Regions from separate parts of the Sporosarcina sp. P18a genome, predicted to be linked through region 3. Evidence: riboswitches for the same ligand, from Rfam matches in the RefSeq annotation. Region 3 holds a riboswitch; each other region holds the start of a gene.
The links. Region 3 has a riboswitch for S-adenosylmethionine ahead of CSV75_RS11370 (transporter substrate-binding domain-containing protein). Riboswitches for the same ligand answer to the same signal wherever they lie in the genome.

Region 1 (2,192 bases), on a different contig from region 3:
TCCGAGCTTTGTTTCATCTTCTATTAAGTCAACTGTATCAAACCGGTACGACCAGTCCTTCATACGTTCTACACTATCTTCAGCTAGTCCGGCATAGCACAGTCCCTGTTTTGTAGCAGCTATTGTTACAATCCATTCATTAAAATCAAAATTTGTCCAATAAATCAGTTACGCCACTCCCCTTTCATCCGAACAACTTCAAGCCTACAGCACCGAAAATAATGAGCGATAAAAAGAAGAGACGTTTGATGCTAGCAGATTCTTTGAATATCAAAATCCCCATCAATACGGCTCCTGCCGCTCCTAACCCTGTCCATACCGCATACGCTGTACTCATCTGTATTTCGCGCATAGCAAGAGACAGGAAAACAAAACCAAAACCAAAAATCCCCACAATTAGTAACAGTCTTTTAATTGAACGCTTCTGTAAATAATAATTAATACTCACCACACCGAAAATCTCACCGAGACTGGCAATCACTAAGTATACCCACGCCACTGTCAGCCACCTCCTTCTGTATCGGCTTTTTCATCTGTTGTCAGCTTAATGCCGACTACCCCAATGACGATGAATCCGATGAAGGTCAGCGTAACCCACGTAAAACCTGCTTGAAAGAAGAATATATCCACTAAAAGGATTGCAGCGGCACCAGATCCGGTAAAAACAGCGTATACCGTGCCGGAAGGTAATCTTTCACATGCTTTTATAATGAAATAAAAACTCAATACAATCGCCATAACCGTTCCGGTCCATTGCATTACAGTTTCAGAATAACGAAGACCGACTACCCAGAAGATCTCTATAACAGCCGCCAATGCGACATAGCCCCAAGCCAAAATGAAAATCTCCTTTCCATTATGAATAGTATCTATCAGTATAACAAATCTTTTACTGAAACAAAAAATCAATAACTGATGTTAAAAGGAAACTTGCATCTAGTATATCTGCGTGATAGAATAAATTCGTCAACAGTTTTTCCTATATTATGAATATTCTTATCGAGAGAGACGGAGGGATAGGCCCAGCGATGTCTCAGCAACCAGCCACAGGCACGGTGCTAATTCCAAGGGTGACAACCACCTTGAAGATGAGAATACTGTATACACTTGTATGTTCGAGGGCCTATTCGAAAAGAAGAGGTTCTTTTTTATTTTGCCGGGGGGATGGATATTCATGACAAACAACGGATTAGAAACTAGATTAGTACAACTTGGAAACCACAGTGATGAGAAAACCGGAGCAGTCAATACACCGATATACTTGTCTACAGCGTACCACCATGAAGGTCTAGGCAAGTCCACGGGATATGATTACACACGAACAAAAAACCCTACGCGTTCTATCCTAGAGGATGGAATTGCAAACCTAGAATCAGGTGACCAAGGATTTGCATGCAGTTCTGGAATGGCAGCCATTCAACTTATTTTATCTTTATTTAAAACAGGTTCGGAACTATTGGCGCCTGAAGACTTATATGGCGGTACCTATCGCCTGTTTAATCAATATGAAGAGACGTATAATATTAAGACGCGTTACTTATCGTTCGATGATGTTTCAGAAGTCGAGCAAGCGATTACTGATCGTACAAAAGCGATCTTCTTGGAAACGCCTACAAATCCATTAATGCAAAACATAGCCATTAGTACGTATGCGGAATTGGCTAAAAAACATGATTTATTGCTAATTGTCGACAATACGTTTTTAACACCTTATTTCCAGCGGCCAATTGAGGAAGGCGCAGATATTGTCATTCATAGCGCAACGAAATATATCGGTGGACATAATGATGTGCTTGCAGGTCTAGTCGTGGCAAAAGGTGAGGATTTATGCGAACGTCTATTTACCAATCATAATGCGATTGGAGCTACATTGTCTCCTCTTGATTCATGGCTTGTCGTACGCGGTCTAAAAACATTGCATTTACGCATGAAACAGCATGATGCAAATGCGAAAATGATGGTCTCTTATTTAGAACAAGAACCTCTTATTGCCGACGTGCTCTACGCTGGAATCGGTGGTATGTTATCATTCCGAGTACAAAATAGTGAGTGGGTCGGGCCATTCCTTGAAAATATGAACTTAATTTCATTCGCCGAGAGTTTGGGCGGTGTGGAAAGCTTCATTACGTATCCGACTACACAGACGCATATGGATATCCCATTAGAAGAACGTAATCGTCGTGGAGTAGACG
Region 2 (2,192 bases), on a different contig from region 3:
AACGATGATTTTACGTCCAGTCAATCCAGAGTCTCCTTGAGGGCCACCAACGACAAAGCTGCCAGTAGGATTAATGAAGTATTTAGTATGCTCGTCCAATAAGTTCTTTGGAACGACTGCATCAATAACAACATTCTTTATATCCTGCTCGATTTGCTCGAGTGTTGCTTCAGGGTGATGTTGTGTGGAAATAACGATTGTGTCAATTCGCACAGGATTATTATCTTGGTCATATTCTACCGTTACTTGTGTTTTACCGTCAGGACGTAAATAGGAAATAAGTTCTTCTTTACGAGCTTGTGCCAGGCGTTGTGCCAATTTATGAGACAGGCTGATTGGCAGAGGCATTAATTCTGGCGTTTCATTACATGCATATCCAAACATCAGGCCTTGGTCTCCTGCACCGATTGCCTCTAATTCTTCATCAGACATAGAGCCTTCACGTGCTTCGAGTGCCACATTGACACTTGCAGCGATTTCAGGTGATTGCTCATCAATGGATGTAAGTACAGCGGACGTTTCGTAATCGAAGCCGTATTTCGCACGAACATACCCAATTTCCTTAACAGTGTCGCGAACGACTTTTGGAATATCCACATACGTTGTCGTAGTGATTTCTCCCATTACCAATACGAGTCCAGTCGTTATACTCGTTTCACATGCCACACGCGCATTTGGATCTTCCGTTAGGATCGCATCTAAAATTGCATCTGAAATTTGGTCGCACATCTTGTCAGGATGGCCTTCTGTAACTGATTCTGATGTAAACAGTCGACGGTTTGTCATGTTATTTCCCCCTATATTAAGCATCATGATACGGTACTCTCATAAGTCCCTGGTAAAGTTCCACGCCTAGACGTCAAGCATATACCATAAGGATTCAGGGCTAGACAATATAAAAAGCCCTCCACTCATATTCAATCCATGAGTAAAAGGCAAAATTTCACGCGCAGCACCTTTCACTCTTATCGTCCAAGGAATTAAACCTTGCTTCAGGTTTGGCACCTTCGCGTTAGACTTACGTCTATTGCAGGTTGCCGGGTTTCACAGGGCCTGTACCCTCCACCAACTCGGGATAAGAGTATCCGTTCATGTCACATCGTATTAAAAAGTTTGGATTTTGTCAAATTATTTCTTCCAAATCACTTGAGTTTTCCATTAGTATAGATTAATATTCTTAATGTGTTATACTATTTACGAATTAGGATATTCTCAGTAAGATAAAAATAAATCGACTACGCAAAGGACGGTATGTAAACATGATATCTGCAAAAATTGATGATAGTTTAAAAAGTCTTCTTAGTGGAAGCAACGTGACGATCCAAGCGTCTGTGGCAGAACTAACGGAAAAAGCAGTGGCAAGAGGCGAAGCTAAACTTTCTGCTGACGGTGCAATCACTGCTCGTACAGGTAAATATACAGGACGCTCACCTAAGGACAAATTCATCGTTGAAGATGCAGTGTCTAAGGATAAAGTAGATTGGGGTAGCACAAACAGTCCGATTTCAGAGGAGATCTTTGATTCATTATACACAAAAGTCATCGAACATTTGAAGAAAAAAGACGAATTGTTTGTTTTTAAAGGATTTGCAGGAGCAGATAAAGACTCCCAATTGTCTATCCAGGTTATTAATGAATTAGCTTGGCAAAATCAGTTCGTTCACCAACTATTCATCCGTCCAACTGAAGAAGAATTGAAAGCACATGAATCGCAATTCACCATTTTGGCAGCCCCTTCATTTAAAGCGGATCCAAAAGTGGATGGCACAAACTCTGAAACATTCATCATTTTATCGCTTGAAAAGCGAATTGTCTTAATTGGTGGAACAGAGTACGCTGGGGAAATGAAGAAATCTATTTTCTCTGTTATGAACTACTTACTACCCGAGCAAGATATCCTATCCATGCACTGTTCAGCAAACGTTGGAGAAGAAGGCGATGTTGCTTTGTTCTTTGGTCTATCTGGAACAGGTAAAACTACGCTTTCGGCAGATGCTGACCGTAAACTTATTGGTGACGATGAGCACGGCTGGTCTGATAATGGCGTGTTTAACATTGAAGGTGGATGTTACGCAAAATGTATTAACCTTTCTGCTGAAAAAGAACCTGAAATTTTCGGAGCCATTCGTTTCGGTGCTGTTTTAGAAAACGTAGTACTAGATGAAGAAACACGCATTCCTGATTATGATGAT
Region 3 (2,192 bases):
TAAATTAATAGAAAAGGCTAGTAATGCATATAACTCTGGCGGAATCACATTTACATCTACAAACTGAAGCCAACCATACTCAATTTGAAAATAGTAAATCACTTTCGGTATTCCATAAAAAACGAGATATAGTTGAACTAACAACGGTGTCCCTCTGATAAAAGATACATAGAATGAAGAAATTGTCTTTAATACAGGAACTTTATATATTTTTATTAGCGCTGCGGCAACTCCGATCAATAGGCTCAATATTAATGAACCTACAGCAATGCCAATGGTAACGGGTAATCGTGCAATAATTATGGGAAAGCTCTCTAGTAAGAAATTAATATCTAATAAATTTTCCATTTCGCATTCACTTCTCTCGCCTTATTCAGGGATGTATTCTCCACCGGTCCACTTCTTTGAAAGCTCAACTAATGTGCCATCTTCTTTAAGTTCTTTCAAAACCGGATCAATTAATACTTTCAACTCCTCTCCCTGCTCATTATCTTTAAAAACAATTCCCATATTGTCGTTTACGAGAGGTTGTCCTACCACTTCTAAATCTAATCCAAATTTGTCTATGACCGAGTTAATCATAATTGGGTCATTTACATAGGCATCAATACGGCCCGTTTGTATATCCTGCAAAATTTCTGAAGGATTACCACTTTCACTGTATTTTAGAATAATGTCGTTTTCTGCTTTTTTATTATACTCTTCCAAAAGTAACGTATAAGAATCGCCTGCCAAAGCCCCTACCTTTTTTCCTTCCAAGTCCTCCACAGTTTGAATATCCGTTCGTCCAGATTTTACAACTAGGACAGTCTCCGCCGCAAAATATGATTCATCAGTAAATAAGAATTTTTCTTCACGATCCGGTGTTTTAGCAACCTGATCAATCACTGCCTGAATTTTATTTGATTCTAATGCTAAAAACATACTATCCCAAGGTGTTGCAACAAAATCAAAAGTATAGCCATCTAGTTTCTTATCGATTTCTTTCATTACTTCCACATCAAATCCAGTGAGTTCATTCTTCTCATTAGCAAATGCAAAAGGAGGGTAATCATTCTGTGTACCAACTAAAATTACTTTTTCCTTCACTTCTTCAGTAGCTTCCTTATTGGAACAACCACTTACTATTCCATTAAACGCGAATAGTCCAATCATGATCATAAGTACACGAGATTTCCTCTTCATCTGTACCACTCCCTTATTTAATCTGTTGTTTCAAACATCTTCCAGAACTTCTAATACTGTTGAGAATCACTACATACTTGAATATAAAAAAACCTCTTTCACAAAAGAGGTTTTTCTATCTAACCTCATCTCTCAGAATTATGCATTCTGCAGGAATTAGCACCTTTCATAAAATGATGGTTGCTGGACGTCATTGGGCCTGTCCCTCAGTCTCTCTTGATAAGTTATCTATTTAGATTGTATTACGATAATATGTAAGATTCGGATTATTGTCAAGTGCAAATTATTAGTAACAATAGCCTTATCATTACTTTTTCTAGCAGAATACTCGGAAAAGAGATATATTTACCGAATAAGTAAATTTTAGTAACCATAAAATTGAATGAAAAAAGACCGATTCGGACGGTAACCATGCTATTACTAAAAAAACACCTAAACATCATTTACTTTTAATTGGCCTTTTAACAATTCTCCATAATCTCCGTGTGGAATTAATACTACTTAACTACTTACTTTGAAGAGAGGATAATGCCATTCTTATTTTTAAAATAGTATGTGTAGTATTTACTAGTTACATTATTTATACTAGCGTCGATTTCACCAGCAAATGCAACAACTTTAACGGATGAAGCAACCGATGTACGTGTTGAATAGTAAAAAGGAAAAGCGGGCCGCCACAGTTTCCGTCAACGATCATGTTGTAACCGTTCATCCACCTAAAGCAGACTAATGTAAAGTTGCTGGCGAATGTTATGCCTATGTCCAATATCTATCACCGCGTGTACCAACAAGCTACAGTGCTGTAGAGTTAAATACTTATATTGCTAGTCAACTTGCTAAAAAAGAAAAAACCGGTGACACAAAATATGCTAATGCTACGATAGAAGGCCCGTTAATAGGTATCGGTGTTACATTAAAAGAACACGGTAACTACGTATTAATACAAAGATCTATGTTGAACCACTAAAACGGGCCTATCCAGTTTATCTGGATAGGCCTGTTCATGT
Region 4 (2,192 bases), on a different contig from region 3:
GACCGCAATCTGATGTTCTTTGGCAAATGCCACCGTTTTTTCATAAAATTCGGGTGTGGCTGTAACACCCGTTGGATTACTAGGATAGTTTAAGTACATGAGTTTGGCATCTTTTTTCTGATCATCCGTTAATTTATCGTACTCAGGAAGAAATCCATTCTCCTTACGTAGCGGCATTGTATCATATCGAATGCCTGCTAAGCTGACGCCGGATAAGTAATCAGGATAACCCGGGTCTGGCAGCAATAATAATTCACCTTCATTCATAATAGCAAGAGGTAGTTCTACGACACCTATTTTTGTACCGCCAAGTACCGCAACTTCTGTTTCGGGATCAATCGTGACATTGTATTCACGCTGATAATATTCAGCGACTGCTTGTTTTAAAGCAAGTGTCCCCCGAAATGGAGAGTAACCGTGTGTAGCTGGATCTTCAACGGCTTCTTGCAATGCTTTAATAATATGAGGAGGTGTTGGCTGATCAGGATTTCCACGTCCTAGGTTAATCACATCTCTGCCTTCATCCATAGCCTTTTCTATTTTATTTAATAATAATGTAAAGAAATGCGGAGGGAGTTGTTGTAATCGGTTGGATAATGCCATAGTCTATTCCTTCTTTCTTTGATAGGGTATGTGCGTTAAGTATACATAGATCATACTAGACTTTTCAATAGAAGGATGGTTATTCGATTCTAGAGGATTGCCAAAACTAGTCAATGGAATTTAAAACTGATAGAATAAGTCGGGTATTCTAATAAATTGGCGTTATTCACCTTGACAGTTTTATTAATTCAGATTAGTATATGTTTTATGCATATAATTTAATAGCAATCTCTTATCAAGAGCGACGGAGGGAAATGGCCCGATGATGTCCAGCAACCCCTTGAATGATACAAGGAAGGTGCCAAATCCTACAGTATGGTTTTCCATCTGAGAGATAAGCTGAGAATATTTCAGTCCCTCTTTCATTTAGAAAAATGAAAGATTTTTTTATTTAGAATAGAAATAAACTATAACCAACTGTTGATGATTATTATTTACTTGAATGTAGAAAGAAGTGAGAATATGATCCAAATTCAACATTTGTCTAAGGAATATCGGACAAAAGAAAAAGTGATAAAAGGTGTAGATGACGTATCACTAGACATCGAGACTGGAGAAATATTTGGCATTGTCGGTTATTCAGGGGCCGGAAAAAGTTCGCTTATACGTTGTTTGAATTTGTTGGAGAGGCCAACGAGCGGCACTATTTTAATAGATGGTGTAAACTTAACGAAACTTTCGGGGATCGAGCTTCGGCAGGCACGCTTGAAGATCGGAATGATTTTTCAGCACTTTTATTTAATTAGTCAAAAGACCATTTTTGAAAATATCGCATTCGCTTTACAGGCAGCGAAAATGCCTTCAGATAAAATAGAGAGCCGCGTAATGGAACTTCTCGAAATGGTGGGGCTGTCTGACAAACGCAATGTATATCCTGCCCAGCTAAGCGGGGGACAGAAACAACGCGTTGGTATTGCGAGAGCACTAGCCAATAATCCATCCGTTTTGCTTTGTGATGAAGCGACATCTGCACTGGACCCTAACACGACCATGTCCATTTTACGATTGTTAAAAAAGATCAATCGAGAATTGAATATCACCATTGTTTTAATTACGCACGAGATGAATGTGGTAAAAGAGATTTGTGATCGCATGGCGATTATGCAAGACGGAAAAGTGATAGAAGATGGGCAAGTATATGACATCTTTTCTCATCCAGTTCAACCATTAACGAAGGAGTTTATCAGCAGTGTGGTGTCTTACGACATTCCTGAAGCCGTCATGTCCAATTTGGTCGGTACATTGATAAAAATCACATTTAAAGGTGAAGTAGCGATGGAGGGTGTAATTTCCGATACTATGCAGAAATATAAGGTCAAAGGAAACTTCCTGCATGGTTCGATTGAATATATTCAAGAACGAGCACTTGGGATTTTCTTGATGGAATTACAAGGTGAGTGTGAAGAAGTAGATCAAGCGATTGCATACATACTCGAACAAAACGCACAAGTGGAGGTGATCCGACAACATGTTTGATCTATCTCACATCATGGAACTCATGCCGGATATTACAAAAGCATTTGGTGAAACATTGTACATGATCGGCATCTCGCTTACGATTGCGCTGATTATTGGATTGCCGCTTGGCG

Region 1: linked by a shared signal. The riboswitch ahead of CSV75_RS13490 (methionine biosynthesis PLP-dependent protein) and the one ahead of CSV75_RS11370 (transporter substrate-binding domain-containing protein) in region 3 are both predicted to bind S-adenosylmethionine.
Region 2: linked by a shared signal. The riboswitch ahead of metK (methionine adenosyltransferase) and the one ahead of CSV75_RS11370 (transporter substrate-binding domain-containing protein) in region 3 are both predicted to bind S-adenosylmethionine.
Region 4: linked by a shared signal. The riboswitch ahead of CSV75_RS13925 (methionine ABC transporter ATP-binding protein) and the one ahead of CSV75_RS11370 (transporter substrate-binding domain-containing protein) in region 3 are both predicted to bind S-adenosylmethionine.

The regions. Positions count from the first base shown of each region.
Region 1 covers NZ_PDYQ01000006.1:17,350-19,541, forward strand. Annotated here, with positions in the region: gene CSV75_RS13475 (methylated-DNA--[protein]-cysteine S-methyltransferase) at 1-168, opposite strand, end outside; gene CSV75_RS13480 (DMT family transporter) at 185-499, opposite strand; gene CSV75_RS13485 (DMT family transporter) at 502-837, opposite strand; SAM riboswitch class I at 994-1,095, shown strand; gene CSV75_RS13490 (methionine biosynthesis PLP-dependent protein) at 1,175-2,192, shown strand, end outside.
Region 2 covers NZ_PDYQ01000001.1:15,468-17,659, reverse strand. Annotated here, with positions in the region: gene metK (methionine adenosyltransferase) at 1-786, opposite strand, end outside; SAM riboswitch class I at 963-1,082, opposite strand; gene pckA (phosphoenolpyruvate carboxykinase (ATP)) at 1,260-2,192, shown strand, end outside.
Region 3 covers NZ_PDYQ01000003.1:343,076-345,267, forward strand. Annotated here, with positions in the region: gene CSV75_RS11365 (amino acid ABC transporter permease) at 1-348, opposite strand, end outside; gene CSV75_RS11370 (transporter substrate-binding domain-containing protein) at 370-1,161, opposite strand; SAM riboswitch class I at 1,308-1,411, opposite strand.
Region 4 covers NZ_PDYQ01000006.1:104,621-106,812, reverse strand. Annotated here, with positions in the region: gene CSV75_RS13930 (pyridoxal phosphate-dependent aminotransferase) at 1-603, opposite strand, end outside; SAM riboswitch class I at 833-944, shown strand; gene CSV75_RS13925 (methionine ABC transporter ATP-binding protein) at 1,066-2,079, shown strand; gene CSV75_RS13920 (methionine ABC transporter permease) at 2,072-2,192, shown strand, end outside.